4 regions of the Pradoshia sp. Z6_59 genome follow, and region 1 is predicted to be linked to each of the others. Evidence: predicted binding sites of a transcription regulator. Region 1 holds the regulator's gene; each other region holds the start of a gene.
What was found. The regulator Rex, encoded in region 1, represses fermentation and respiration genes when NADH is low (regulators of the CRP and FNR family bind a similar motif). The targets are predictions, from matches to a motif close to TTGTGAAATATTTCACAA.

Region 1 (7,542 bases):
AAGATGCATTAGTAATGTGGGTGGAATTATGGTGAATAAAGAAAATCAAATTATATTAGGTATAGAGACCAGCTGTGATGAAACTGCAGCAGCAGTCATAAAAAATGGCCGAGAAATCCTTTCGAATGTTGTAGCTTCTCAAATCGAGAGCCATAAACGCTTTGGAGGAGTTGTACCTGAAATTGCTTCAAGGCATCATGTTGAAGCAATTACTCTTGTAGTTGAAGAGGCATTGGAGAAAGCAGAAATCTCTTGGGATGATCTCGATGGAATTGCAGTTACTGAAGGTCCAGGGTTAGTGGGAGCTCTCTTAATAGGCGTAAATGCGGCAAAAGCATTGGCTTTTGCTCATGGAATTCCGCTTATTAATGTACATCATATTGCTGGGCATATATATGCAAACAGAATTCTCACTGAGTTTTCCTTTCCCCTCCTTGCATTGGTTGTATCCGGTGGCCATACAGAGCTGGTATTGATGAAGGAACATGGAGCTTTTGATGTCATAGGAGAAACAAGAGATGATGCAGCTGGTGAAGCATATGATAAAGTAGCTCGTACGCTAAAGCTACCTTATCCGGGTGGCCCTTATATTGATCGACTTGCGCATGAAGGTCAGCCAACAGTTAAATTGCCTCGTGCATGGCTAGAAGAGGATTCATATGATTTTAGTTTCAGTGGATTAAAATCTGCTGTTATAAATACATTGCATAATGCCAACCAAAAAGGTGAAGTGATAGCTCCTGAGGACCTGGCTTGCAGCTTTCAGGAAAGTGTAATTGATGTCTTAGTAACTAAAACCGTAAAAGCAGCAGAAGAGTTCCAGGTTAAACAAGTACTGTTAGCTGGCGGTGTTGCTGCTAATAAAGGATTAAGAACTAAATTAGAAGAAGCTTTTAAAGACAAAAAGGAAGTAGAATTGATTATACCTCCGCTTTATTTATGTACAGATAATGCAGCAATGATTGCAGCAGCAGGTAGTATTGCATTTGAAAAAGGCAAAAGAGCTGCGATGGACTTGAATGCAAATCCAGGATTGATATTGGAATAAAAAATAAGAGGGTTACTTGTTTTTAAGTAATCCTCTTATTTTATTGGTAAAAAATTGATTGAAAAGTAAAAGCTCTCGAATAATTGTGGATAACTACGTGTTATCAACAGATTCTGTGGATAAAGTATTTGAAATCTGTGGATAATGTGGAAAAATCAAAATAAACCTGATTTTATAACTTTATTAATGTGGATAAAAATGTTGATAAAAACTAAGCCACCCCTAACTTGGTTTTTTATCATGTTTTATTCGTCTTGTAGAGAAGTCCACTCTTCCATTAATGCTTCTAATTCTTCTTCAGTTTTTGTAAGAGTTGTCTGGATTTCCAATGATTTCTCATGATCCTGATAGATTTCCGGGTCACATAATTGTGTATTTAAATCAGATATCCGTGTATCAAGTCCTTCAATTGAAGCTTCAATTTCCGCGATACGTCTTTGGCGTTGGCGCTCTTTCTTTTTAAGCTCCTTATCTTCCTGATACGTGGTTTTATCTGAAACAGGGCGATTGGAGATAGAATCCGTTGGTTTTTCCAGCTCAGCGAGTTCTGCTTGTTCTTGTTTTTTCTGTATATAGTAGTCATAATCCCCCAAATATTCAATTGTACCATCTGCTTTCATTTCCAATACTTTATCGGCAATTCGATTGATAAAGTAACGGTCGTGGGATACAAAGAGGAGAGTGCCTGAATAATCAACCAGTGCATTTTCAAGCACTAATTTACTGTCCAAATCCAAGTGGTTGGTCGGCTCATCTAAAATTAAAAGGTTGGCTTTTTGCATCATTAATTTTGAAAGAGCCAGTCGTGCTTTTTCACCACCGCTCAAGGTAGAGACAGTTTTCATTACATCGTCTCCGCTGAATAGAAAGTTCCCTAATATAGATCGGATATCCTTTTCAGGTTGGTTGGGGAAGTCATCCCATAACTCATTTAGCACAGTTTTGTTGGACGATAGATTAGCCTGCTCTTGATCATAATATCCGAGTATCACATTGGCACCGAGCTGGAAGTCTCCATGCAAAGCCGGAATTCTGTCAATCAATGTTTTTAATAAAGTAGATTTCCCTACTCCATTAGGACCAATCAGTGCAATGCTTTCTCCTCTCGTAATTCTGAAGTTCAAGTGGCTGGCAACAGGTGCATCATATCCAATAGACAAATCATTTGCCTGAAGAACTTCATTACCACTTTGCTTTTCAATCTCAAAGGTAAAATTGGCTGATTTTTCATCGCCCAAGGGCCGATCCATCACTTCCATACGCTGCAGGGCCTTTTGCCGGCTCTGGGCTCGTTTAGTTGTAGATGCTCTGGCCATGTTTCTTTGGACAAAATCCTTTAATTTTGCAATCTCATCCTGCTGTTTTTCATAAAGCTTTGCATTACGTTCGTATTCCTCTGCCTTTTGCTCTAAGTATTTGCTGTAATTCCCTGTATATTTCTTAATTGATGTTCGGGAAAGCTCCATTACTTGATTGACAACCTTATCAAGGAAATAACGATCATGGGAAACAATTAGGATAGCTCCAGGATATGATTGAAGGTAGCCTTCGAGCCAGCTCAATGTATCGATATCAAGATGGTTGGTCGGCTCGTCCAGAATCAGTAAATCAGGTTTCGTTAATAATAATTTACCTAGTGCAAGCCTGGTTTTTTGGCCGCCGCTTAAGGAATTAATAGATGTAGTATAATCATAATCCGAGAAACGCAGACCGTGTAAAACAGAACGTACATCTGCTTCCATTTGGTAACCGCCAGAATTTTTAAATTGCTCCTGGAGGCGATCGTAATCTTTTAATACCCGGTTATATTTTTGTTCATCATTGTAGACAGAAGGATCAGCCATAGATTTTTCCAATAATCTCAATTCATCTTCTTGTTTTTGTAAGCCTTCAAAAACAGAGATCATTTCATCCCAAATAGAGCGGTCGGATTGAAGACCGGTATTTTGAGCCAAATATCCAATCGAAACATCTTTTGGCTTATAGATCTCCCCACTGTCATGTGAAAGGTGACCGGCAATAATCTTAAGGAGGGTAGATTTACCTGCACCGTTTCTGCCAACAAGTGCAATACGGTCTTTCGTTTGAACTTCGAGCTTAATAGTAGATAAAATTGCTTCAGCTCCATAATATTTAGAAACATTATTAACTTGTAAAATAATCATATTCTCACCTCAAGAAGTACATACCTTAAGTGTAGCCTACTCTTGATAAGCACTGCAACTTAATAGAAAATTTGTGAATACTCACACAAAAATTACCAAAAATGATAGAAATATTATAGAATAGGAATAGGAGAATAAAGTTTCGGTAAATTTACGTACTTTATTAACCAAGGGAGGATCCCATATGATTGATATCGTAGAAGTAAACTGGAAACAAACAGAACTTCTATTGCATAGTCTTAGTATTATGCTTGAATATAAAATTAACGATATGTAACGAATTATCGATAAAAACGGCATATTGCACATAGCTCCGGAAGTTGGAATTATGGCAGCAAAGAAAACTTCTGATATAATTTCTATGTGGTACTCTGGCAGTGTAAGGATTAGATATTGATTTTATATGGAAAAAAGCTGAAAATATGAATAGATTAATTATTCGTGCAATCGGTAAAAACGAGAGTAAGCACCAACAGCTGTTTAAGCTGCTTTATTAACCGAATATGTTATGTACAAATCAATGGTTATTAGGAAACAATTTTTTATTGAAAAACTGGGGGTAAAACCAGTCCAGATTGTCAAAGGCAGTTTTGATATATGGAGTAACGATTGACTAAGAAAGAATAGGGAGAAGGGAATTAATTTTGCAGGAAAATACTAAAATACCGCAGGCTACAGCCAAACGACTTCCATTATATTATCGTTTTATACAAAATCTACACGCGTCAGGAAAACTACGAGTTTCCTCCGCAGAGCTAAGTGAAGCTGTTAAAGTAGATTCAGCTACTATACGAAGAGATTTCTCATACTTTGGAGCTTTAGGTAAAAAAGGGTATGGTTACAATGTTAATTATCTATTATCCTTCTTTAGGAAGACTCTCGATCAAGATGAGATTACAAAGGTAGCTCTAATTGGAGTCGGTAATCTTGGTACAGCTTTCTTAAATTATAATTTTATGAAAAATAATAATACAAAGATTGAAATGGCGTTTGATGTTTCCCCTGAAAAAGTAGGAACCCTTATAGGGGATGTTCCGCTCTATCATATGGATGAACTGGAGAAAAAACTTGAAAAGCAAGATATTAGTGTAGCCATTTTAACAGTTCCATCACAGGTTGCCCAATCTATTACAGATCGTTTAGTGGCTGCGAACATTAAGGCTATTTTAAACTTTACGCCGGCCCGTCTGAATGTGCCGGACAGTATTCGTGTCCATCATATTGACCTTGCAGTCGAATTGCAATCATTAGTATATTTTCTTAAACATTATCCATCTGGAAATACGGAAGAAACAGAATAAAAAATCTCGAAGGATTTCCCTCCGAGATTTTTTTTCTTATTCTTTTGGTTTTTCATTTTTCATTTTCTTAATTTGTTTATGAATCATCATCAAGCGGATTCCTGAACCAACATCAAGTGTAGCCAGTATGATCAGGAAATAGGTAAAGAAATCCCAACCGCTGCGTGATACATTTTGAACAGCGAAAAAGATAAAAATAGCACCTAAAATTAAGTAAGTTGTTGCCATATACAACGGTGAACGTCTCATAACAAACCTCCGATAAAGCTTTGAACTTTATTAAGCTCTTCCATATGTTTTAATATATCATCTTTATAAAGCGATTGTACGATTACAACTAGTGTATTCATAGTAATATGGGCAAAAATAGGAACTAGGATTCTCTTTGTTTTAACATATAAATAAGCAAATGTGAATCCCATTGCTGTATAAAGCAGGATATGTACAAATTCCATGTGAGCAACAGCAAAAATTAGTGAACTAATTAACGCGCTCAGGAAAAAATTCAATCGCTTGTGTAATGAACCAAAGATAATTTTCCTAAAGACAATCTCTTCTAAAAATGGCCCAAGTACAGAACTGACTACCATAACAAGCGGTACTGCTTCTATGAGACCCAATATATTCTGCGTATTTTCAGACCCGGTAGGAATACCAATAATTCGTTCGACATTACCAGCAACAGATTGTGAAAACAAGGCAAGAAATACTCCGCCAATTGCCCAGCTGATAGAAGCTCCCACACTTGCCTGATCGCTTAAGCTTCTATTGTTTTTTTCATGTCTCAAAAGGAATAGAGTAATGATTGAAGCCAAAATGAAACTTATAACAATCCAATACCCTGCGGCCAATACTTCTATTCGTTCCGTGGGGATATCCATATTCGATAAGAAAACTAGCATAATTGGGATACCAAGAATAGAAGAAAATTGCATGGCAATATAGGTAATGAGAATTGACCAGTAATATTTTTTCAAATAGAAAAACTCCCTTAATCTTTTATATAGATATTAGATTGCGTATATCTTTAATTTTAACCGTTTTTACCTCATAGTTACAATTGCAAAACATTTTCCTTCTCTTCATCTACCAAACTGAAATTAAAAGGATATTTAGACCTTATTTGGGTAAGATAAATAAATGGTGATAAAATTTAAAAATTTTAACTTATATTACTTGCAAATCAGTGTGTCTTTATTTAAACTATAAATTGTGTTAGCACTCAACGATGATGAGTGCTAATAAAAATGGAGATAACTTTAAGGAGGTAGTTTTACTTGTTAAAGCCACTAGGAGATCGCGTTGTGATTGAACTTGTCGCACAAGAGGAAAAAACTGCAAGCGGCATCGTGTTACCAGACACTGCCAAAGAAAAACCATCTGAAGGCAAAATTGTAGCGGTAGGAACAGGCCGTGTCCTTGAGAATGGTGAGCGAGTAGGATTGGAAGTATCTGAAGGCGATCATATTATCTTCTCTAAATACTCAGGTACAGAAATTAAATACGAAGGTAAAGAATACTTAATTTTACGTGAAAGCGACATTTTGGCCGTTATTGCTTAACGAAAATGTCGATTAAAAAATAAGACATAACAAAAAATTCGAGGAGGTAATTTACGTATGGCAAAAGATATTAAATTTAGTGAAGAAGCTCGCCGCGCTATGTTGCGTGGGGTAGACGCATTAGCTGATACAGTAAAAGTTACACTTGGACCAAAAGGACGTAACGTTGTTCTTGAAAAGAAATTCGGTTCCCCACTTATCACAAACGATGGTGTAACAATCGCAAAAGAAATCGAGCTTGAAGATGCGTTTGAAAACATGGGTGCTAAATTAGTTGCAGAAGTAGCAAGCAAAACAAATGAAATTGCTGGTGACGGTACAACTACTGCAACAGTTCTAGCGCAAGCTATGATTCGTGAAGGATTGAAAAACGTAACAGCTGGAGCTAACCCAATGGGCGTACGTAAAGGGATTGAAAAAGCTGTTGCTGTTGCAATTGAAGAATTACAAGCAATCTCCAAACCAATCGAAGGCAAAGAATCGATTGCACAAGTTGCTGCGATTTCTTCTGCTGACGAAGAAGTTGGCGCTCTAATTGCTGAAGCAATGGAACGCGTTGGTAACGACGGAGTTATCACAATCGAAGAATCCAAAGGATTCACAACTGAACTAGATGTAGTAGAAGGTATGCAATTCGACCGTGGATATTCTTCTCCATACATGGTAACAGATTCCGATAAAATGGAAGCTGTATTAGAAAATCCATACATCTTGATCACAGATAAGAAAATCTCTAACATCCAGGAAGTACTTCCTGTCCTTGAACAAGTTGTTCAACAAGGTAAACCTTTATTGCTAATCGCTGAGGATGTTGAAGGTGAAGCACAAGCAACTCTAGTTGTGAACAAACTTCGCGGAACATTCAATGCAGTAGCTGTTAAAGCTCCTGGATTCGGTGACCGTCGTAAAGCTATGCTTGAAGACATCGCTGCATTAACTGGCGGTGAAGTAATCACTGAAGAATTAGGCCGTGACCTTAAATCTGCTACATTAACTTCTCTTGGACGCGCTGCGAAAGTTGTTGTTACAAAAGAAACAACTACAATCGTTGAAGGTGCAGGAGAAACTAGCGAAATCGGTGCACGTATTAACCAAATTCGTTCCCAATTAGAAGAAACTACTTCTGAATTTGATAAAGAAAAATTACAAGAGCGTCTTGCTAAACTTGCTGGCGGCGTAGCCGTTATCAAAGTAGGTGCAGCAACTGAAACAGAATTGAAAGAGCGCAAACTTCGCATTGAAGATGCTCTAAACTCCACTCGTGCTGCTGTTGAAGAAGGTATCGTAGCAGGTGGTGGTACTGCACTTGTAAGTGTGTACAATAAAGTGGCTGCTATTGAACTTGAAGGTGATGCACAAACTGGTGTAAACATCGTACTTCGTGCTCTTGAAGAGCCAGTTCGCCAAATCGCTCACAACGCAGGTCTTGAAGGTTCTGTAGTTGTAGAACGTCTTAAAAAAGAAGA
Region 2 (7,542 bases), on a different contig from region 1:
CCTGGACTGCAGCATCCACTGTTTTTTTCTGAATCCCATTAAGGATATTGGCAATTTCCTGTGTGGATTGCCTGGTATCCTCAGCAAGCTTACGTACTTCTTCAGCAACGACAGCAAAGCCTTTTCCATGCTCACCAGCTCTCGCCGTTTCTATTGCTGCATTAAGTGCCAGCAAATTGGTTTGAGCAGAGATATCTGTTATTTTGCTGACTATTTCCTCGATTTATAATTCTGATTCCGCAGTTCTGTCATAACTGAAACAGTGCCTGTAACAATTTCTTTTACTTTAACCAAATCCTCTGTAACCTTTTTTACTTGGATATCTCCCTGCTCGATGATTTCGATTGTAGAGGCGGTATACTTACTCATCTCCGAAGAGGCTTGAGCTGCAAAATGGACAGATTCATCATTCATCTGGACTGATTTATTCATTTATCGCTTGGATTAATCCAACATGAAAGAAATTCCACAGAAGGACACAAGTAAAAGTAAACTAAATAATAGAGACAAGCTGTCTATTTCGTTTTTCAATAAGCTTTATTTTATCCATCTTACACCCCCGAAAATATGCACTATTTATGTATCGGCTTCATAAAAAAATATCGAGAGTCTTGGATAACTTTTTGTGGAATATTTTTGAATTTAATTACTGTGTTTAAAGAGGGATATTAGCTGGGAGGTTTTTGGGGTGAGATCTAAAATAAGAGCCAGATAAACTGGCTCCATGCTCACTGTTTTTCGGGCTCGTATTTCTTTTCGCTGGAAGAAGTACTCTTCGTAGCAGTCTTATCTTTTTCTTCTAGATTTTCTTCTCGTAAATCCTCGATAGGAATGGTGTCAACATGCTGTTCATCTTCAAACTTATCGAGCATATGCTCTTTGTCTGTCATCGAGTTTTCAGGATTGTCCATTTTTTTCTTTGATAATGGTTTTTCCTTTGTCATGTGTATTCACTCCCATTGTTCGTTTCTTATTCTATACCCGTATAGAATAAGAATACACATTATTTGGAAGTGAAGGACTCTTTGTGAGTTGAGTATTGGGCTAGCCATGTTCGATTAACTTCAAAACCGATTCCGGCTTGTTCAGGAACTTGAATGACACCGTTCTCGACAATCACGTTAGGAAACGTAATATCTTGCTCCCAATAATGGCTAGAGCTTGAAATGTCACCTGGCAGATTAACCTGTGGCATGGAGGCCAGTGCAATCGTATGGGCCCGGCTAATACCAGATTCAAGCATACCGCCGCACCAAACGGAAATATTTTTGGCTTCACAAAGATGAAGAATTTTAATAGCTTTTGATAACCCGCCGACTCGTCCAATTTTTAAATTAATCACTTGGCAGCTACCCAGGGCAATTGCTTGTTTGGCGTTCTCAAATGATTGAATGCTTTCATCCAAGCATACCGGTGTCGCGATATGTTGCTGAAGAATGGCATGCTCATAAAAATCATCAAAACGAAGCGGCTGTTCAATCATCATTAAATCAAATTCATCCAGCGCTTTTAAAAGATCCATATCTGCTAAACAATAGGCCGAATTTGCATCAGCCATAATGGGTAATTGAGGGTATCTCCTACGAACAGTCCGAATAAGAGAGATGTCCTGACCGGGTTTGATTTTAAGCTTAATTCTCTTATATCCTTGCTCAAGGCTATGATCAATCAGGCGAAATAAATGTTCATCTGAGGTCTGTAGTCCGATACTAACTCCTGTTTCAATCTCGTTTTTAGTTCCACCTAAAGCTCTCGATAAGGATTTATTATTTTTCTTCGCATATAAATCCCAAATTGCGCCTTCAAGAGCTGATTTAGCCATTGGATTTTTGCGAACAGGAGAAAAAAGATGCTGAAGCTCATCCGGATGATAGATTGGCTGCTGGATGAGTTTGGGGATTAAAAAATCTTTCATAATATGTGCAGCTGTTTGGAGTGTTTCCTCCGTATACCAAGGTTCTCGGAAGGCAACACACTCACCCCACCCAACGATTCCATCGCTATCAACCATTTCAATAATAATCATTTCTCTATCTTTCAAGCTTCCAAAGCTTGTAGTAAAGGAATTCTTTAGTTCCATTGAAATATAGTGGAGAGTAATCTCTTTAATATTGATAGAAATATCCATTGTACCCGCTCCTTTAATTGTAAGAATACCGTACCATATCTGATTAGCCGCGGCAAAATTGAGAACATGGTAAATAACATTTAACTGAATATTCAACCAAATACTGCTATAATTTTAGAAAAAGATAGAAAAAGTGGGGGAGAAGGTATGGGTCATTGGAATACAAAGGAAGGGATTTTGGAATTATTATATCGCCTTGTAAAAGTGCCAAGTGTAACGGGCACAAGGGGTGAGCTGCGTATGGAGGATGAAATTTCTGCGATCCTTAAGGAAATGCCTTATTTTCAAAAGTACCCCAATCAAATATACAGAAAAGAAATTACAGGAGATCTATTAAATCGAAAAGCAGTTGCTGCTTTTTATCAAGGGAGTAAAACGAGTAAAAAAACAATTATACTTTTAAGTCATTATGATGTAGTAGGGGTTGAAGATTACGGACGCCTTGCACCGCTCGCTTTTTCACCATTGGAATGTACAAGTGCAATGGCAGAGGAAAACCTTTCAGATGATGCCGAGCAGGATTTGAAGTCTGGGGAGTGGATCTTTGGAAGAGGAATTATGGATATGAAAGCCGGACTTGCTATTCAGATGGCCTTACTATCAGAAGCTGCCGAACATGGCGATTTGAAGCATAACCTATTATTTTTAGCAACACCGGATGAAGAGAGATATTCGGCCGGAATGTTTGCGGGAGTTGAGTTGATTAAAGGAATCAGGGACCAATACCAACTTGATTTGGAAGTGGCCATTTGCTCGGAGCCGAGTTTTGGTGCATATCCAGGAGACCGAACAAAATATTTTTATACAGGATCTGTGGGTAAGTTGCTGCCCTTAATTTTTTGTGTCGGAACTGAAACACATGTGGGCGAACCGCTCGAAGGTATGAATGCCGCCTGGATGGCAGGTGTAATAGCGGAAAGACTGGAGTTATCCTTAGCCTTTTTAGAACATGAACGCGGGGAACAGAATCCTTTGCCTACGATATTAAAATTAATGGATTTAAAAGAAGCGTATAATGTCCAAACGCCAACTGCAGCATATGTACTTGCAAACATCCTTACATTAAAGCAAAATCCGGAAGAAGTCATAAACAAGCTGAAAGATATTGGTGAAGAAAGCAGCCAGTATATAGAAGGACGGCTATCAAATATTTATGATTTACTTGGGTATGGAGGACATGGTTCAAGAAAGTCAATCCTTAAGCCAAGGGTATACACGTATCAAGAGTTATTTGATAAGGGCTGTAGAGAATTTGGCCATGTGTTTGTTAAAGAAATAAACGCAAAGATTGCATTGCTTGAACAGGACGCAGGCATGAACATGGCCAAATTAACAGCTGAAATTGCAGATGTAGTGGCATCTTTTTTCAAATCAGAGGCTCCTTTCTATATGATTATGCTCGCTCCACCTTATTATCCGCACGTTTATTTGGAAGATGATGAAAGGGATCAGAAAGCAAAAGGACTAGTAGAGCAATGCGTTAGGACCGCTAAAGAGAAATTTAATGAAGAAATAAAGATCATGTCATATTTTCCAGGCCTTTCTGATGTAAGTTATTGCCGTTTGCGCGATCGTGATTTAGTGATGCCGGTATTAGAAAATGAAATGCCTCTATATGGGAGTGGTTATAATCTTCCGCTTTCTATTATTGGGGAATTGGATATACCAGCCGTAAATATCGGTCCATATGGTAAGGATGCGCACAAACGTACAGAAAGGCTGCATATTCCATTTTCCACTGAGGTTGTTCCCAAATTGCTTAAGCAAGTGGTCTATGGCTACCAATAATGATGTTCTTTTTGTACTATATTGCCTCAACTTACCTGCGATAATTCTCGCCTTTCTGCAGAAAATGATAATAAGGGAAGGAGGTAGAATTATGGCAAGAGGTAAAGGTTTTAATCATAAACGTAAAAGTCATCCTGGGAATTTTCCTCATCATGCTGAAACGGGCGGAAATCAGGAGCAACATACAAACCATGAACAATATATTGTGACGAAGGAAGCCTTTAAAAATAGATCAGACGTGCATAAATGACAGAATTGTTATATAATGGTATTTATAAAAGGCATCTGTATTTAAGAACAGATGCCTTTTATAGTACAGTTTGTCTTTTTGTGTGGATTTTACTATAACAGTTCCACTAGCTTTCCGAGGGTTCTAAAGTTAGAATTATTCGAAAATAGTTAGAAAAGATTGATTTAACAATAATGTTTTCGATTTCACTGGATTGTCATAATTTACATGTTCACTTTTTCACATATAACGTGTATTATAGGTCTATAGATAGCTGTTATATAAATTTAAAAGTTGAACATCTAGAAGCTAGAAAAATATTCCTGAATGTAATATTAGGAGGTAAAATAAAATGGCAATGGTTATGGATAAAGTAAATACTCAAGATCCATGGAGAGGCTTTGCTGGCGGAGACTGGCAGAAAGAAGTTAATACACGTGACTTCATCATGAAAAACATCACTCCATACACTGGAAATGATGAATTTTTAGAAGGTCCAACTGAAGCAACAAAAGAATTATGGAAACAAGTAATGGAGCTTACTAAGCAAGAACGTGAAGCAGGCGGCGTACTTGATCTTGATTCTACAATCGTTTCAACTATCACTTCCCATGGTCCTGGATATTTAAATAAAGATTTAGAAACTATCGTTGGTTTCCAAACTGATAAACCATTTAAACGCTCCCTACAACCATTCGGTGGTATCCGTATGGCAGTAGCTGCAGCAGAATCATACGGATTCACAGTTGATGAAGAAGTTCAAAAAATCTTCACTGACTACCGTAAAACACACAACCAAGGTGTATTCGATGCTTACACTGATGAAATGAAACTTGCTCGTAAAGCTGGTATCATCACTGGTCTTCCAGATGCATACGGACGTGGACGTATCATCGGTGACTACCGTCGTGTTGCATTATACGGTGTAGACTTCTTGATTGCTGAACGTAAGAAAGATTTGAAAAACTACGGTTTAAGAACAATGTCTGAAGAAGTTATTCGTCAACGTGAAGAATTAAGCGAACAAATTCGTGCGTTAGGTGAATTGAAACAACTAGCTGAAATTTACGGATACGATATCTCTAAACCAGCTACAAACGCAAAAGAAGCGGTACAATGGCTATACTTTGCATACCTAGCTGCAATCAAGGAACAAAACGGTGCGGCAATGTCTCTTGGACGTACTTCTTCTTTCCTTGATATTTATTTCGAGCGTGACCTTCGTGAAGGCACATTAACAGAACAAGAAGCACAAGAGATCATCGACCACTTTGTTATGAAGCTTCGTCTTGTAAAATTTGCTCGTACACCTGATTACAACCAATTGTTCAGTGGAGACCCTACTTGGGTAACAGAATCAATCGGTGGTATGGCATTAGATGGAAGAACTCTTGTAACGAAAAACTCTTTCCGTTTCTTGCACACATTATCAAACCTTGGACCAGCTCCAGAACCAAACTTGACTGTACTATGGTCTACGAAGTTCCCAGAAGGGTTCAAACGTTTCTGTGCAAAAATGTCTATCCAAACAAGTGCGATTCAGTACGAAAATGATGACATCATGATCAGAGAATACGGCGATGACTACGGAATTGCATGCTGTGTATCCGCAATGCGTATCGGTAAACAAATGCAATTCTTCGGAGCTCGTGCGAACCTTGCAAAAGCATTGCTTTATGCAATCAACGGCGGTGTGGATGAAAAACTTAAAATTCAAGTTGGACCGAACTTCAAAGCAATTACTTCTGACGTGTTAGACTTTGATGAAGTTATGGCTAACTTCGATAGCACAATGGAATGGCTTGCAGAGCTATACATCAATACATTGAATGTAATCCACTACATGCACGATAAGTATAGCTATGAGCGTATTGAAATGGCATTACATGATGTTGAAATCCTTCGCACAATGGCAGCGGGAATTGCTGGATTGTCTGTAGTAGCTGACGCATTAAGTGCGATTAAATATGCACAAGTTAAACCAATCCGTGATGAAAACGGTGTGGCAGTTGACTTTGAAATCATCGGTGATTTCCCTAAATACGGAAACAATGATGATCGCGTAGACAGCATGGCTGTTGAGCTTGTTCGTAACTTTATGACTAAATTGAAAAAGCATAAAACATACCGTAGCTCTGTGCACACACAATCCATTCTTACAATTACTTCTAACGTAGTATATGGTAAGAAAACTGGTAACACTCCAGATGGACGTCGCGCTGGCGAACCATTCGCACCAGGTGCGAACCCAATGCACGGACGTGATACAAAAGGTGCTCTAGCTTCTCTATCTTCTGTATCTAAGCTTCCATACGATTGCTCTTTAGACGGTATTTCTAACACATTCTCTATGGTGCCAAAAGCACTTGGACGTGAAGAAGAACAACGCGAAGCGAACCTTGCAGCAATCTTAGATGGTTATGCTTCTAAAGAAGGCCATCACTTAAATATCAACGTATTTAACCGTGATACATTGTTGGCTGCTATGGAACATCCAGAAGAGTATCCGCAATTAACAATCCGTGTATCTGGATACGCTGTTAACTTCATCAAGTTGACTCGTGAGCAACAAATTGACGTTATCAACCGTACGTTCCACGAAACTATGTAATATAGAAGTACTTGTTACTAGGAGGTCTCCCTGTATTAGCAGGGAGACTAACTTTTAACTTCCCATTGGATATTTTTAGAAAAGAAAGGATGGGATCTCATGACAACATATGGAAATATACATTCCGTTGAAACATGCGGCACAGTAGATGGCCCGGGGATCCGCTACATTGTCTTTACGCAAGGGTGTTTGTTGCGCTGCCAATATTGCCATAATGCCGATACGTGGTCAATTGGAACAGGCAAGCAAATGAGTCCAGAAGAAATTGTTAAAGATATTGAATTATATAAACCATTCATGGATGCATCAGGCGGTGGAGTTACCGTCAGTGGTGGAGAACCGCTATTGCAAATTCCTTTTATTATAGAACTGTTTAAATTATGTAAGGAAAGAGGAATTCACACGACCATTGATTCCTCGGCCGGCTGTTTTTCGAGATCACCAGAATTTTTAGAGCAATTCGATGAACTGCTTGAATATACAGACTTGATCCTACTGGATATTAAACACATAGATAGCAAACGCCATATTAAGCTAACTGGTAAACCGAATGAACATATTTTGGATTGCGCCCGTTATCTTTCTGACAAAGGACAACCGGTTTGGATCAGACACGTACTAGTTCCAACCGTTAATGATCAGGATGAATACTTGGAGAGAATGGGTCAATTCTTAGGAACACTTAATAATATTGAAAAGGTAGAAATCTTACCATATCATCAATTAGGTGTTTATAAATGGGAAACTCTTGGCTACAAATATCCACTGGCGGGAATCCAATCTCCT
Region 3 (7,542 bases), on a different contig from region 1:
ATCCGGCGGTCAAAAGCAAAGGGTTGCGATTGCGCGTGCATTAATTAATGATCCTGAAATCATCATTGCCGATGAACCAACCGGAGCACTTGATTCTGAAACAACGGAACAAGTATTGGCGATCATAAAAGATATTGCTAAGCAAGGTAAGCTGGTTATTATGGTTACTCACTCTGAGCGAGTAGCGAACCATTCCTCAAGGGTAATCCAAATTGCAGATGGGGAAATTATCCGTGATGACAGAGGAGAACCTCTAGAACAAATGGAACCTCAATCCAATCAAGTGGAAAAGAAGGTTGGTGAAAACCTTAGCTTTGTGGCGGCCGTGAAACTTGCATTTCTGAATATGAAAGAGAAGCTTGGTAGAAATGTTTGGGTTTCATTAGGAGCAAGCATAGGAATCATGAGTGTCATCTTTTTCCTTTCATTAGGAAATGGTGTGAAGACCTATATGAATGACTCTATGAACAGTATGGTGAATCCGCTTGTCGTAGAAGTAAATATGCCTTCTGAGGAACAAGAACTACCAACAAATGTAGATGAAAATCAGGCCATGATGCTATCGATGATGGGTGAACAAACACCATTTGAGGAAAAGGATATAGAGAAATTATCCAAAATCGAGAACGTCTCTTCAGTAGAAAAAGGTTTCAATCTAATATCATTTGGTTCCAACGCAGTTAAATATGAGGATAAAAAGGTTGATTTAATGATGATTTCAACCGTCTCCTCTAATTTAACCGAAACGAGTATTAAAGAAGGCTCTTTACCTGGAAAACAAGAAATTCTTCTTGCGGAAGGTACCGCTGAAAAATTAGGTGGAGATATGATCGGTAAAGATGTTAACGTAACGCTAATGCTTAATGAAGAATTATATGAAAAAACCTATAAAGTTAGCGGGATTATATCGTTAGGCAGTCAATTTGCGGCAATGGATTTAATCTATGTCAATTATGATGACCTTGTACTGCTTGCCAAGGATAACGGTCAGACACTAGAACCGACAAGTATCTATTTAGTGGCAGATAATGAAGAGTTTACGGAAGATATAAAAGCAAAAATCAAGGATATGGGCTACAGTGGTTCATCCCAGGAAACAATGACAGCCATGATGAACGAAATGCTGGATGTTTTGACATATGTCTTAACAGGGATTTCAGGAATTTCACTATTTGTTTCAGCAATCATGATTTTGGTTGTTCTCCATATTAGTGTTGTTGAGCGTACAAAGGAAATCGGGGTTCTAAAAGCGATCGGTGCAAGACGCAGGGATATTAGAAGAATTTTTGTGTCTGAAGCATTCCTGATTGGACTATCCAGTGGAATCATCGGTGTTCTGGCTGCCTCTTTATTAACAGTTGTGGCTAACAGCCTTTCAACAAAATTGATTGATTTTGAAATTGTACAAATAACCCCAGCATATATTGCTTTCGGTGTTGCTGCCAGTATCATTATCAGCATGCTTTCAGGACTTATGCCTGCCAATAAAGCAGCTAAATTGGATCCGGTCGACTCTTTACGCAGAGAGTAGGATAGTATATGCCAAGTCAAACATTTGTGAATTTACCAGCGGAAAAGCGTATCAGGATTATTCAGGCTGCTAAGGAGGAATTCAGCCAATATTCCTTCTATGATGCATCTATTAATCGAATTATTAAAGAAGCGCAAATTCCTCGGGGAAGCTTCTATCGTTACTTTGAAAATAAAGAAGATCTGTTTCTGTATTTATTAAATGAGTATAAAAGTGATCTCCATAATCAGATCAACAGCAAGATTAACGATCGGGTAAGCCTCTTTTCACTTCACTTTATGCTATTTGATTATATTACTAAGAAAGCGATGGATCCTGCTCATTCCAAGTTTTTGGTCAATGTGTATACGCGGACGGATATTAAGCTGGCTGAACATTTAATGAGCTTTACGGATGTGCGTGAAATGGAAGAGCAACACGAGAAGTTGCTGAATCTAGTTACTGACACTCATTTACTAAAGGTTGAAAATAAAGAGGAATTATTTCAAGTTATTGCGATTTTGAGAACTATTACATTCAATCAAATTATCCTGGCGTTAAATGATCTTTCGACTGTGAGTCAAAAAAGAAAAGACATGGAGCGTCAATTTCACTTTGTTAAATATGGTGTACTGAAATAAACAAAGTAAAAGCCTTGAACTTGTGTTCTGAACAGGTTCAAGGCTTTTTATTATAGTCAGGTAGCTTCCACTTAATCTGCAAATATGAATATTGTCTTTAATAATGAAGGCTGTTGATCTGCCGGGTACGATTTTAATGCTAGTTTGGCAACGAATTTCTCGGAAATCCCTGATGCTTGACAGAATTTCTCCATCGAAGCAGTCCTAAAGCAGTAATGATGCTTTTATTTCTCCATATAAATTCTCTTTTGCCCCCATGTTTTACCTCATATTTAATTATGCCTTTATCATACATTGGAAAATTAAACGTAAAGATATATTCATTAAATTCTATAATTTTGCATATAGAATTTGTAAATGCAAATATAGAAGTTATTCCGTTTTAATAGTCAATTGCTCATATGGAAGTATCCTTTCGGCAATACATGAGAGGAACTAAGTTTTTACGAATATAAGTCAATATCTCCATTTTAAAAGAAATGGAAACTCTGGGAGGAGTGAATATGCTAGCCAAAGGCGGTAAATATATTGAAGTGGATCACGGTGTGGAGCTGTTTGTTCAGGATGTTGGATCAGGGGAACCGATCATTTTTATTCCAGGCTGGACTTTTACAACAGAAGTATTTTCAAAACAAGTTGAGTATTTTTCAAAAACCAACCGTGTCATTGTAATTGACCCAAGAAGTCATGGACGGTCAACAACCGCCTTGCACGGAAATGAATATATCACTCATGGTGCAGACTTGGCCATAATTCTAGAGAAATTGGAGTTGAAGGCTGTTACACTGGCAGGATGGTCATTCGGCTGTCTGACAATCTGGGAGTATATAAGACAATTTGGAATGGACAATAGCAAAGCGTTTATCTTTGTGGATATGTCCCCAAAACCATTATCGACGGACCATATAAGCGACTGGGTTGAAGGCTCATTGGATGATATAGGGCTGGCCTATAATACTTATTTACGCAATCCGGAAGGGCAAAGGTTATTTATAACTGATTATGCAAATCAGGTGATGGTACAGAGAAAGCTTACAGATGAAGAGTTGAATTGGATAGTAGAGCAATCTTTGAAAACCCCCTATTATATAGCCGCCAACTTATTCGCTTCTGGAATGTTTTCGGATTATCGTGAGGAAGCAAGGCTCACGAGTGGATCGCGGCCGACCTTGACGATTGTGGCAGAGCATTGGGCAGATACAGCCAGGGTGTTTACACAAAAGGTATCTCCTAAATCTAAAGTAGAAGTTCTTGGTGGCCATTTAATGTTTTGGGAATATAGTGCTAAATTTAATCAAGTAATAGAAGAATTTTTAAGAAATAAGTAGAAAGAGTATAGCGGATCGCAATCTTTTCTTATTATTCGACTTTTCCCCATGTATTAGAAAATAGATTGCTAGCAGAGAATCGAGGTGGTTGAAGCGGTATGAAGCCAAAAAAACTCCTGTCTGCTTTTTGGCGGACAGGAGTTTTTATTGTATTAATTAACGATGCTGAATAAGCCTTTAATATGTGACAGATAACGGATATTACTAGCTTCTTTCATCATTGTAGCCGGTAAGCCTTTTAATGGTGTTGAGTTCCCGCCAATAATGGCTACGCCATCTTTACGTCCAAGACTGGCTAATGTTCCTGAGTTTACTGGAGCAAATACTTCAGGAAGAGTGCCCTTTATGGCTGCTGCAATATTATAACCAATCAATTCGCCCATTTGCCAAGCCATTTGTGCAGTTGGAGGGTATGGTCTTGCTCCTGGAGCAGGGAAGACAACTGCACTGTCACCAGCAATGTAAACATCAGGATGTGAAGTAGATTGCAGATATTCATTAACAGTAGCACGGTTACGATCTACAGCTAAACCGGACTCACCAACAACAGGAAGGCCTTGTACGCCGCCAGTCCATACAAATGTATTGGAGATAATTTGTTGGCCATCTTTTAACTCGATTACATTTCCGTTTACACCTGTGACAGGAAGTCCAGTCAAGAATTGAACTCCGCGATTCTCTAAGCTTGTCATAGAACGCTCAATTAAATGATCAGGAAGCATAGGTAAAATTTTTGGACCTGCTTCAACTAGGATAAATTTCAGCTCAGAAGGATCAACCATGTATTTTTTAGCTACTTTAGGAGTTGTATCTGCAATTTCTCCAACTAATTCAACACCGGTTAGTCCACCGCCGCCGATAACAATGGTTGCATCTGCTGGATTTTTAGTTTGTGCATATTCTTTAATTCGATCTTCGATATGCTTGTTAATTTTATTAGCATCCTCTGCTGATTTTAAGACCATACTATTTTCTTCAAGACCAGGGATGCCAAAATAAGCAGTTTGGCTGCCTAATCCAACGACTAATTTATCATAGGTTAAGATTTTTCCGCTTGAAAGGGTTACCTTTCTTTCATCTGCTGATATAGATTCAACTTTAGAGATGATTAGATTAATATCTTTTCCTTTAAACAAACGATCTAACGGCATAGCAATTCTGCCTTCGCTAATATTGCCTGCTGCCAAGCGATGCAGTTCAGTAATAATTTGATGTGTCGGATATTGGTTAACAACTGTAATAGTAGCTTCTTCAGGAGTTAAATGCTGACGTGCTGATAATGCTGAAAGAAGACCGCCATACCCTGCTCCTAAAATAACAATTTCTTGTGCCATGATATGTTCCACCCTTGTTTGTAATATTTTTAATCCAGTATATTTCGAAAATCATATAATAAGTGCTTTTTGTATAAATGAATAAGCTTTTATTTGGAACGTTCGTTGCTTACTTGAAGATAAGCGCTGGCAAAACGAAGAACCTTTTGGATTTGAGGATCTTTTAGCATTTTCATCAAACCGAATACACTGATCACTTCTTTGCTTTGTTCAGCTCTTTCTTTTGCTTCCATAGCATTGACAGCTATATGTTTGGCTGTTTTCGTAACAGGCTCTGCAAATTCCTTCGCTGTACTGGCAAAATCATTTACTAATACTTTATCAGTAGCGACGGATTGAGCGAATTCATATGATTTGTTCAATGCTGTTACAACTTCAGTTAATTGTGGTAATTGATTTAATAGAGTAACTAATGATTCCTGAACTTCTGGTTTTGATAATTGTTTTAACAATTCTTCTTGTGAAGCAACCGGAGAGGCTTGTGTCTCTGATTGTTGTTTCATTGTGTCTGACATAGCAAATACCCCATTTCTGTTTGTTATAGCGAAAAATTAAATTAGTTATATTTATATAACCATAAATCCTCTACTTTAAGCATACTCCTTGTGTATAAATTCACAAAACTTTTTGCTCAAAAAAAAGCGCTTTCATAGTAAAAAGAATGCTATTTACACTATATTGATAGTAAAATACTTCATTCATCAATAGTTACCGTTGTAATTTTTGATTTATAAATAATGAAAACAGGAGGATTTTGAGGATGATAAATATGTGTAAATCTAAAATAATTTATGGGTAGAGAGTGTGTTTAGGGCATTTTATGATAGTGAAATAATGAAAGGAATAAAAAAATAGACCCTCCGTGGAGAGTCTATTTACTGTTTATTCTTGTTCGCCGATAATCGTTTCGGCAATGTTTTTAGCATGATCACCGATGCGTTCAAGATTACTTAAAATATCAACGTAAACAAGGCTTGCTTGCGCAGAACAGGATCCATTATTTAAACGGATGACATGTTGCTTTCTTAATTGGCGCTCCATCTTATCGATTTTACGTTCCAATTCAAGCACCTTATATGCACTTTCTTTATCTTGATTCTCTATTGCCACCATCGCTTCTTTGACCGCTTCTATAGTTAGTGTGAACATTTCAGACATGCCTTCTGTAGCCTCATCTGTAAATGTTGCTTTATTTGTATTTTTATACTCTGCAAATTCCAGAATATTTTCGAAATGGTCACCAATGCGTTCGATATCTGTAATGGTATGCATTAGAATATTATGTTCGTCAGATTCGTTAGCAGACAGTGAACTTGTAGAGACTTTAACGAGATAATCTGTTATTTTGTGATCCAAGTTATTGAGAGCTTCCTCAATTTGATTACCTGTATTTAATGAAGCAGTTTCATTCGTTAACAGGTAGTTATACGTTTCTTCCAATCCTTTAATAGCAAACTCGCCCATTCGCAAAGTTTCCTTTTTCGCCTGTCCAAGTGCAATAGAAGGAGATTGGTCGATGATTCTCTCATCTAAATGCTCCGGTTTATACTCAATCACAGTATCCTTTCCTGGAATGAGTTTAGTAACGATCCACGCATATGCACCTATGAATGGAATCATGATCAGTGTGTTTGTAATGTTGAATGTTCCATGTGCAAAGGCGATGGTCATTTCCGGATTTAGTCCAAGTGTTTTTTGGAACCAACTAATAAGAGCCGTAAATGGAACGAGCAGAATCATAAAAATGATAGTACCGAACACATTGAAGAGTATGTGTACACAAGCAGCACGTCTGGCTGCAACCGATGCACCAATGGATGCAAGCAGGGCCGTAATGGTTGTACCGATATTATCTCCGAATAGTACCGGCAGAGCACCTTGCAGATCAACAAGTCCTTCACCAAATAATCCCTGAAGGATACCGATTGTAGCGCTGGAACTTTGTACTAATAATGTAAAGACTGTTCCTACCAAAACACCAAGAATAGAATAATCACTTAAGCTTACTGTTAAATCATGAAACCATTCGAAGGAGCGAAGCGGCTTCATTCCACTGCTCATAAGCTCTAAGCCGAAGAATAAAAATCCGAACCCGAATAGAATTTGACCGAAGTTGTGGATCTTTTGGTTTTTAAAGAAGAATAATAGCACTGCACCGACAAAGATAATTGGCAATGCATATTCACCGACATCAATACCGATAATGAAGGCCGTGATGGTTGTACCGATATTTGCCCCCATAATAACACCGATTGCCTGGCGAAGTTTCATAAAACCGGCACTTACTAATCCAACTGTAATAACCGTTGTACCTGAACTACTTTGTATTAAAACAGTAACCAGGATACCGACCAAAATCCCCATAATAGGATTGGTTGTATATTTATCCAATAGATCTCTTAGGCGGTCACCTGCAGATTTTTGGAGTCCATCTCCCATAAATTTAATACCGAATAGGAAGATACCCAATCCGCCGAGAAACTCAAATAGCATTTCTTGAATACTTATATCCACTATTTACACCTCAACATTATTTTAAAAAAAGTATTTTCGATTATCATTATTATGGACAAGAAGTTTAAAGTAAATACTAAACAGTCATATTTAACTATAACTTTACGCTTCCTTTACGTTCGTGTAATTTATCAATAAATTTAAAAAATATATCATTTTAAAAAATAGGTTCGTGATGAAAAACAATGTATGGTTACATTAAATTCTGGATAGAA
Region 4 (7,542 bases), on a different contig from region 1:
TAACAGCATCGGATAATGGGGCAAAAGCATCGATTAATGGGAACACTACTAGAATAAAAGCTGCAATCCAAATAGGAGAGAATTGTCCGGCTTCCACCTGTAAGGTAATCCAGCAGGCAAGTGCCACAGTAATAACCAATATGACAGCTTGAAAAAGAAAATTACGTTTTCGTTGAAATTGATTGATCTTCGCTTCAAGTACATCAACCTTTTTTTCATCTTTTTCATAACGTTCGATAAAATCGGACTGCCTGCCACTAATCATCCAATCACCAATTCCCATAACAGCATCTGTCAGAGATTGATATAGTCCATTTCTTGCATTTTTCATTTGTGCATGTCTTGCTCTCGTCACTAATAGTGATATGAGAGGGAACAAAATAATCAGGACGAATAACAATAGAAACATTAAAAGCGCAAAAGGAATAGAAAAGAATCCTAGAGCCAGCACAATTAACATATATAAACCGATGCTAATGATAGATGGAAAGATTGTTTTAATATATAAATCTTGAAGATGCTCAATATCATCAGCCATTACACCAAGCAAATCGCCGGTTTTATATCGGGATTTGAAATCTAAAGCATCCGGTTCAAGTACCTGATATAAACGGACGCGCATACTCGATAGTATTTTTAAAACAAGGCTATGGCTGCTTAAGCGTTCAGCATAACGAAAGGCGGGCCTTGATACTCCAAACAGTCTTACCAGGACAATCGGTACATACACAAGGAGGATGTTTTCTGGTAAAGTGGCAGATTTAGATATTAAATAGCCAGATGTAAACATTAAAGCACCTGCGCTAAAGAACGTGCCAATACCAAGTACGATTACGATAGTTAAGAGCCACTTATTTTGGGATAAATAAGGACCAACCCAAGAGTTAGTGAGAATGGATATATAGTCTTTTTTCTTAGCCATGGTGCACCTCATTTCCCCCTAAGTGTTCTTTAACTAATTGATAATAATGGCCTTCTTTATTCAATAGTTCCTCATGACTTCCGATTTCAACGATACGACCTTGATCTAAAACGATAATTTGGTCCATATCTGTCATCCAATGAAGTCGATGAGTTGCAAAGAACACAAGATGATCGTCAAATAAAGGAACGATATTTTGCTTTAATTCATATTCCGTCTCTATATCAAGGTGAGCAGTTGGCTCATCAAATAAGAGGATTTTTCTGTTTTTATCAAGGAATGCCCGTGCTAAAGCAACTCGCTGTTCCTGACCGCCGCTCAGCATACGGCCGCTTTCTCCAATTTGTTCATCCAAACCATTTGGTAGGGAGTCAACAACTTCTCTTAATCCAGCTCGCTCAATAGCCAACTGAAGTTCTTCTTCACTGGCATTTGGAGTGTAAAATGTAATATTATTTCGTACAGTATCGTTAAATAGATAAGGATGCTGTGGAATATATAGCAATTGATCCTGCCAGCTCATTTCTTCAAAAGAGGAATGGGAATGATTGTTAATAGTTACTGTGCAGGATGTAGGGTTTAAAAATCCGCCAAGTACATCAATTAAGGTAGATTTTCCGGCACCGCTTGCGCCAATAATACCGATTTTTCCGTATCCCTTCCATGAAAATGATAGATCTTTCAGAGCGGATTGATTGGATTCCATATGTTGGACTGTCAAGTTGCTAATGGTTAAGGAATCCTGATTTGACCAAGTAGAGAATTTGGTATTTTGTTTTTGTTTTAGATCAAGCGGCCAATTAATAATCCGTTGAATAGCAGACATGCTGTTTTTTCCGTCTAAAGTAGCGTGGTAATCTGTTCCAAAATCCCGAATCGGTAAAAAGTATTCAGGAGCAAGGATTAATACCGTAAGTGCCGGTCCTAATAAAATTGCACCTTCCATAAGCCGAACACCCAGGAATAAGGCGACAATAGCGACTGAAAGGGAGGTGAAGAAATCGAGCGCAAATGTTGAAAGGAAAGCAATTCGCAATGTCCCCATCGTTGCTTTTCGGTAACGTTCACTTACGTTTTGGATATTTCGATCGTACTTTTTACTTAAGCCCAGAAGTCGTAAAGTTTCCAAGCCACGTAAGGAATCAACAAAATGGTTGGAAAGGATTTGATAGGATTCATATTGTTTATCAGCCTTACGCTTTGCTGCAATACCAAGCATAGCCATAAAGAATAAAAGAATAGGGAGTACAATGATTACAATTCCCGCAGAAGTCAAATCAAGTGTCAGCATAAACCCTACAATTAACAGAGGAATCAGGAACATACTCATCATCTTGGGCAAGAATAACTTTAAATACGTTTCAACCTGGGAAACACCTTCCAAAGCCATCGTTACTAAGCTGCCTGTTCCTTCGGATTGGGTGAATCGCGGGCCCAATTCAAATAATTTCTTCAATAATTCTTTTCGCATCGCTGTACCTGATTCGGAGGCAAAGCGATCCATCCATTTATCACGAATAAAAGTCAAAAGGTGGCGCCCCAAAAAAGCTAATACGAATAAAAGGAAGGGGATAAGCTGTTCAGACAGCTTTTCCCCATTAAATAAGTTTGTAATTCCTTCAGCAAGGTAGATGGCCTGAATAATAATGGCAATCCCCTGTACTAAAGAAATCACGAATAGGAATGTCATGGTGCTCTTTATTCCTTTTATAGATAAAATCTCTTTGTTTATCATTAATGACTCACCGGTTCCTTATCAGAAATACGCTTTCTGAATACATAATAGCTCCATATTTGATAGCCAAGAACGAAGGGAAGTAATATTAATGCTACGATGGTCATCACCTTAAGGGTATATGGTCCACTGGAAGCATTCAAAATAGTTAAGTTATATTCGGAACTAATTGAACTGACCATTACTCTTGGGAACAGACCAACAAATAACATCGTAACAGTAAATAGCATAGTTAAAGCCGTCATAGTGAAGGCTAAAGCTTCCCTTTTCTTTGCTGAGAATACATAACCTAATACGGTTGTTACTACTGCACCGACCAGGAATAATGGTGTAGCGAGCGGCCGTACTTCAAATAAGTCAGTCATTGTATAGGTTAGTACAGCGAAAACTATCAGACCTGCTAATAGAATTAAATATATTTTTGATACTAAAGAACGTGCACGATCACGAATCTGTCCCTCTGTCCGAATGCCGATGAATGTTAAACCATGCACAAGGCATAACACAATCATCGCAATTCCGCCAACAATTGAGTAGAGATCAAAATAATCTCCAAAGCCTGCATACATATTTTTAGATGCATCAATTGGCATACCGCGTACAAGGCTGGTGAATAGTACACCCAGCACAAATGCAGGAATGATACTGCCGACAAATATCATCCAATCCCAGAAACTGATCCACTTTTCATGGACTTTATGTCTGAATTCAAAAGCAACTCCTCGTACAATTAAGGCCAACAGGAATAAAACAAATGGTAGATAGTACCCACTGAACATGGTTGCGTACCATTCAGGGAATGCCGCAAAAATAGCACCGCCTGCAGTAATCAACCATACTTCATTTGCATCCCAGAAAGGCCCGATGGTAGAAACCAACTGATTCCGCTCTTTTTGATTACGTGCGAGAAAACGAGTTGACATTCCAACACCAAAGTCAAATCCTTCTAAAACAAAGAAACCAACAAATAATACTGCTACAAGGATAAACCATAACTCATTTAAACTCATGCTCCAAAGGCCTCCTTGTCAAATAAATCTACATCTGGTTTTGTATCGTTTGTATGATATGGACCCTTTTTGATTTCTTTCACAATCAGAGTGATTAATACGAAAGCAAGAATGGTATAGGCTCCTAAAAATACAATGATTGATGTTAAAAGCTCTCCTGCTGTTACATTTGGAGAAACAGATTGTGCTGTCGTATATAAACCAAAGACTGTCCAAGGCTGACGACCGATTTCAGTCATAATCCAACCTGCTGTATTGGCCATAAATGGAAGGGCAATTGCGCCAACCATAGCTTTTAAATAGAGTGATTGATTCACTAGGATATTTTTCTTTAAGAATAACAGCCCCAATGCTGCTAATCCCATTATTATTACCCCGGCAATTACCATAATGCGGAAGCTCCAATATACAGCTTCAACGGGTGGAATATAATCTCCCTCACCATAAAGCTCCGTGTATTTCTCCTGGAGTGTATTCATTCCCTCTACAGATCCCTCAAAACTGTTATAGGCTAAGATACTTAAGGCATAAGGGATTTCAACAGACCATTTGTTTTCACGATTTTCTTCATCAATATTAGCGATTAGCGACCAGCTAGCCGGGTCACCGCTATCTTCCCATAGACCCTCACTCGCTGCCATTTTCATAGGCTGTGAGGACATTAAATGCTGTGCCTGCCAGTGACCAGTAAAGGCGATTCCCAGTCCTGAAATCATTGCTACAATCATTGCAATTGTAAATGATTTCTTAAAGATCTCTATGTTTTGTTTTTTCAGTATTTTAAATGCGCTGATACCCCCGACTACGAATGCTCCAGTAGCAAAAGCTCCAAAGACAGTATGAGGAAATTCAACAAGCAGCTGAGGATTTGTGATAAAAGCCCCGAAATCTTTTAGTACTGCTTTTCCATTCTCCACTGCAATCCCAACGGGTTCCTGCATAAAAGAATTCGCAGCGAGAATAAACAAGGCAGAAAAAATTGTACCAATCGATACAAGCCATATGGATAGTAAGTGAACCCATCTTGGCAATCGGTCACGTCCAAACATCCATACACCAATGAATGTGGATTCTAAAAAGAAAGCCAGTAAGGCTTCAATAGCCAATGGAACACCAAATACATCTCCGACAAAGCGGGAGTATTCTGACCAGTTCATTCCAAACTGGAATTCTTGGATAATTCCTGTAACTACTCCGACAGCAAATGATATGAGAAAGATATTTCCCCAAAACTTTGCCATGTCCAAATAAATTTCTTTTTTCTTAAAAAAATACAATGTTTCCATAATAGCAACTAAAAATACCAATCCAATGGATAGTGGTACAAAGAAGAAGTGATAAATAGTAGTTGCTGCATACTGAAACCTAGCGAGATCCAATACTTCCATTTAACTGTTCACACCTTTCAATTCTTATGCATTGTTCATTCATTCACAAAACAGACGAAAAAAAACCATTTATAAAGTGCTGTCACCTCTATTATAAAAGTAACTAATTATTTTTGCGTGAATGAAGAGTTGGCTTAAATAGTTTAAATTGTTTAGTAGGTTATCCCTATGTATATATTAATAATTAGTTAAATTTACAATGACCTTGTTTATATTAGATATAATAGTCCTATAATTTGCAAATATCTATAACTAAACTAAAATTACTATAATTAATTCAAATTTATGAAACAATATTGTCACAAAAGCTGCGGAAACGAATTGTCATTCGTTTGCAAATCAGTTGACAAAAAGAACAGCTTGATTTTAATAAATCAAGCTGAAGAGGAAGATCAAGATTAATATTTTACCAACTTGTAGCCTTTTATTTTGCAGATATGATTCATAGCCTGATTAAACGTAGCAAATGTTTCATTCTTTATTTTTGTTCCCTGGTTTACGATTTGGCGGACAAGAGTAGTGGACAGGCCTGTATATATAGCTTTTGTACCCAATAAAGCAAGGGATTGAGAGATGACCTCCAGCTCTGCCACAATATATTCGTCATCCAGTGAAGTTACGCTAGTAAAATCAATCACCATATAGGAAGCCTGTTTATCAGAGCTTTCATATAAAGCCTTCTCTTTGATCTTATGAAGACGATCTTCAGACAAAAATCCAGTAATGGGCATTAAAAGTACATCATCCAGAATTGTTTTGATGATAGGAGCATACATTTCTTCCATCATCGAATGTCCTTTATGTATTTCTTCTTCATAATCGGTTACATCCTTCCAAGTGAGCATATAACCTGTTAAACCATTGTTGAATGTAAAGGGACTTATTGCAATCTTAGCTGTGTATTTATTGAAAAATATAATTCTGATGGTATTGGGGAAGGAATCGTTTTCGAGTATTGTCCTCTTGCAGTTCCCCCCTTGATCAAATTCTGCTATGTTTCTCCCGATATATTCTTCCTTACTTGATAAACCGGTAAAAGGACTTAGACATTGAATTAATTTGTCAGCGTAACGATTGATAAATATGATGGTTAATTGATCATCACAAATAAAAATATTTTCTCCTACTGCATTTAATAATTGATAAGTCTCCTCTGATTGAAAATATCCCATAACCTGTCTCCTTATTTTCTTCGTGCTGTATTAACTCTCATTATACGGAAAAATATTGGATAGATAAAAAGTTTTACTTTATATATTAAAAAGGGTAACCAATCAAGAGGTTCAAGAGGATGAGTAGATAGCATATGGGAGACAGTACTATTATTGAGGAAAATATATATCCAACTGGTAATAAAAGTTGTATACTGAAAATTGTGAAAAGACAGGAGGTTTTTGAATGAATTACTCTCTAACATGGAATTTGGATAACATATTTCCAAATGGCTCTGAGTCACCTGAATTACTATCAAAATTAGCTGAAATCAAAGAGCTGTTAAATACATACAAAGGGGCAGTAAAAGCTTGGCAGGCTCCTTCAGACGTTAGCGGTACCAAAGAGATTGTTTCTATATTAAAACAAACAGAGGTACTGCAAAAAGCAATCTATCAGGTATCGGCATTTCTTGAATGTGCTACTGCCCAAAATGTCCATGATACAAAGGCGGATCAATTAAATGGAGAAGTATACACATTAATAAGTGAATTCGAAACAGTTTTTACAGGATTTACAATTAAACTTGTCCAAATAAATGATGCTGTCTGGCAAGAAATCATCGAACAACCAGAAATCAGTGAAATAGCTTTCTATATTAATGAGCAAAGGGAACATGGTAAGGAACAATTATCGGAAGCTGAAGAAGCACTCATTAATGCATTGCGCGTAGATGGATATGTCGGGTGGAGTACCCATTACGATTCACTTGTAAAAATGATTGAGATTCCTTATACAAATGAAGATGGCGAGACTGTTCATTTATCAGCTGGCCAAGCTTTTAATAAGATGCACGACGATCCTAATCCAGAAGTCCGAGCGGAAATTTTCAAGAAATGGGAAAAAGCCTGGGGAGAAAAAGCCCCTTTGTTTGCTGACACGATAAATCATTTAGGCGGCTTCCGTTTGGCTAATTATAAAATGCATGGTGTTGAAGATTTTATGAAAGAGCCCTTGCAGTATAACCGAATGAAGAAAGAAACATTGGATGTAATGTGGGATGTCATTGCAAAAAATAAGCAGCCTTTTGTAGAGTTTCTTAACCGTAAGGCAAAGCTTTTAGGTAAAGAGAAATTGAGCTGGGTAGATGTTGATGCACCGATCGTAACAACGGAACCGATGCATTACACATTTGATGAGGGAGCAAAGTTTATCATCGATAATTTTGCGAAATTCGGTGATGAATTGCCTAAATTTGCCCAGGAAGCATTTGAAAAGGCGTGGATTGAAGCAGAGGACCGTCCTGGCAAGCGTCCTGGAGGATTCTGTACAAGC

Region 2: a site for Rex is predicted at 4,374-4,391, ahead of pflB (formate C-acetyltransferase). Genes of this name have one in related genera too.
Region 3: a site for Rex is predicted at 5,417-5,434, ahead of AC4D4B_RS16280 (DUF1641 domain-containing protein). Genes of this name have one in related genera too.
Region 4: a site for Rex is predicted at 5,087-5,104, ahead of AC4D4B_RS13025 (cytochrome ubiquinol oxidase subunit I). Genes of this name have one in related genera too.

The regions. Positions count from the first base shown of each region.
Region 1 is NZ_JBZCPP010000017.1:69,280-76,821, reverse strand. Features, by position in the region: gene rimI (ribosomal protein S18-alanine N-acetyltransferase) at 1-35, shown strand, start outside; gene tsaD (tRNA (adenosine(37)-N6)-threonylcarbamoyltransferase complex transferase subunit TsaD) at 32-1,048, shown strand; gene AC4D4B_RS15570 (ABC-F family ATP-binding cassette domain-containing protein) at 1,294-3,213, opposite strand; gene AC4D4B_RS15565 (redox-sensing transcriptional repressor Rex) at 3,855-4,514, shown strand; gene AC4D4B_RS15560 (YdiK family protein) at 4,551-4,763, opposite strand; gene AC4D4B_RS15555 (CPBP family intramembrane glutamic endopeptidase) at 4,760-5,491, opposite strand; gene groES (co-chaperone GroES) at 5,792-6,076, shown strand; gene groL (chaperonin GroEL) at 6,134-7,542, shown strand, end outside.
Region 2 is NZ_JBZCPP010000030.1:4,996-12,537, forward strand. Features, by position in the region: partial or broken gene AC4D4B_RS18885 (methyl-accepting chemotaxis protein) at 1-223, opposite strand, end outside; gene AC4D4B_RS18890 (hypothetical protein) at 211-432, opposite strand; gene AC4D4B_RS18895 (YczO family protein) at 729-944, opposite strand; gene menC (o-succinylbenzoate synthase) at 1,004-2,122, opposite strand; gene AC4D4B_RS18905 (M20/M25/M40 family metallo-hydrolase) at 2,276-3,916, shown strand; gene AC4D4B_RS18910 (hypothetical protein) at 4,008-4,166, shown strand; gene pflB (formate C-acetyltransferase) at 4,498-6,756, shown strand; gene pflA (pyruvate formate-lyase-activating protein) at 6,856-7,542, shown strand, end outside.
Region 3 is NZ_JBZCPP010000019.1:59,087-66,628, forward strand. Features, by position in the region: gene AC4D4B_RS16260 (ABC transporter ATP-binding protein/permease) at 1-1,531, shown strand, start outside; gene AC4D4B_RS16265 (TetR/AcrR family transcriptional regulator) at 1,540-2,151, shown strand; gene AC4D4B_RS16270 (alpha/beta fold hydrolase) at 2,655-3,479, shown strand; gene AC4D4B_RS16275 (NAD(P)/FAD-dependent oxidoreductase) at 3,632-4,813, opposite strand; gene AC4D4B_RS16280 (DUF1641 domain-containing protein) at 4,903-5,328, opposite strand; gene AC4D4B_RS16285 (Na/Pi cotransporter family protein) at 5,696-7,327, opposite strand.
Region 4 is NZ_JBZCPP010000012.1:3,469-11,010, forward strand. Features, by position in the region: gene cydC (thiol reductant ABC exporter subunit CydC) at 1-895, opposite strand, end outside; gene cydD (thiol reductant ABC exporter subunit CydD) at 915-2,654, opposite strand; gene cydB (cytochrome d ubiquinol oxidase subunit II) at 2,657-3,667, opposite strand; gene AC4D4B_RS13025 (cytochrome ubiquinol oxidase subunit I) at 3,664-5,055, opposite strand; gene AC4D4B_RS13030 (STAS domain-containing protein) at 5,454-6,227, opposite strand; gene AC4D4B_RS13035 (M3 family oligoendopeptidase) at 6,454-7,542, shown strand, end outside.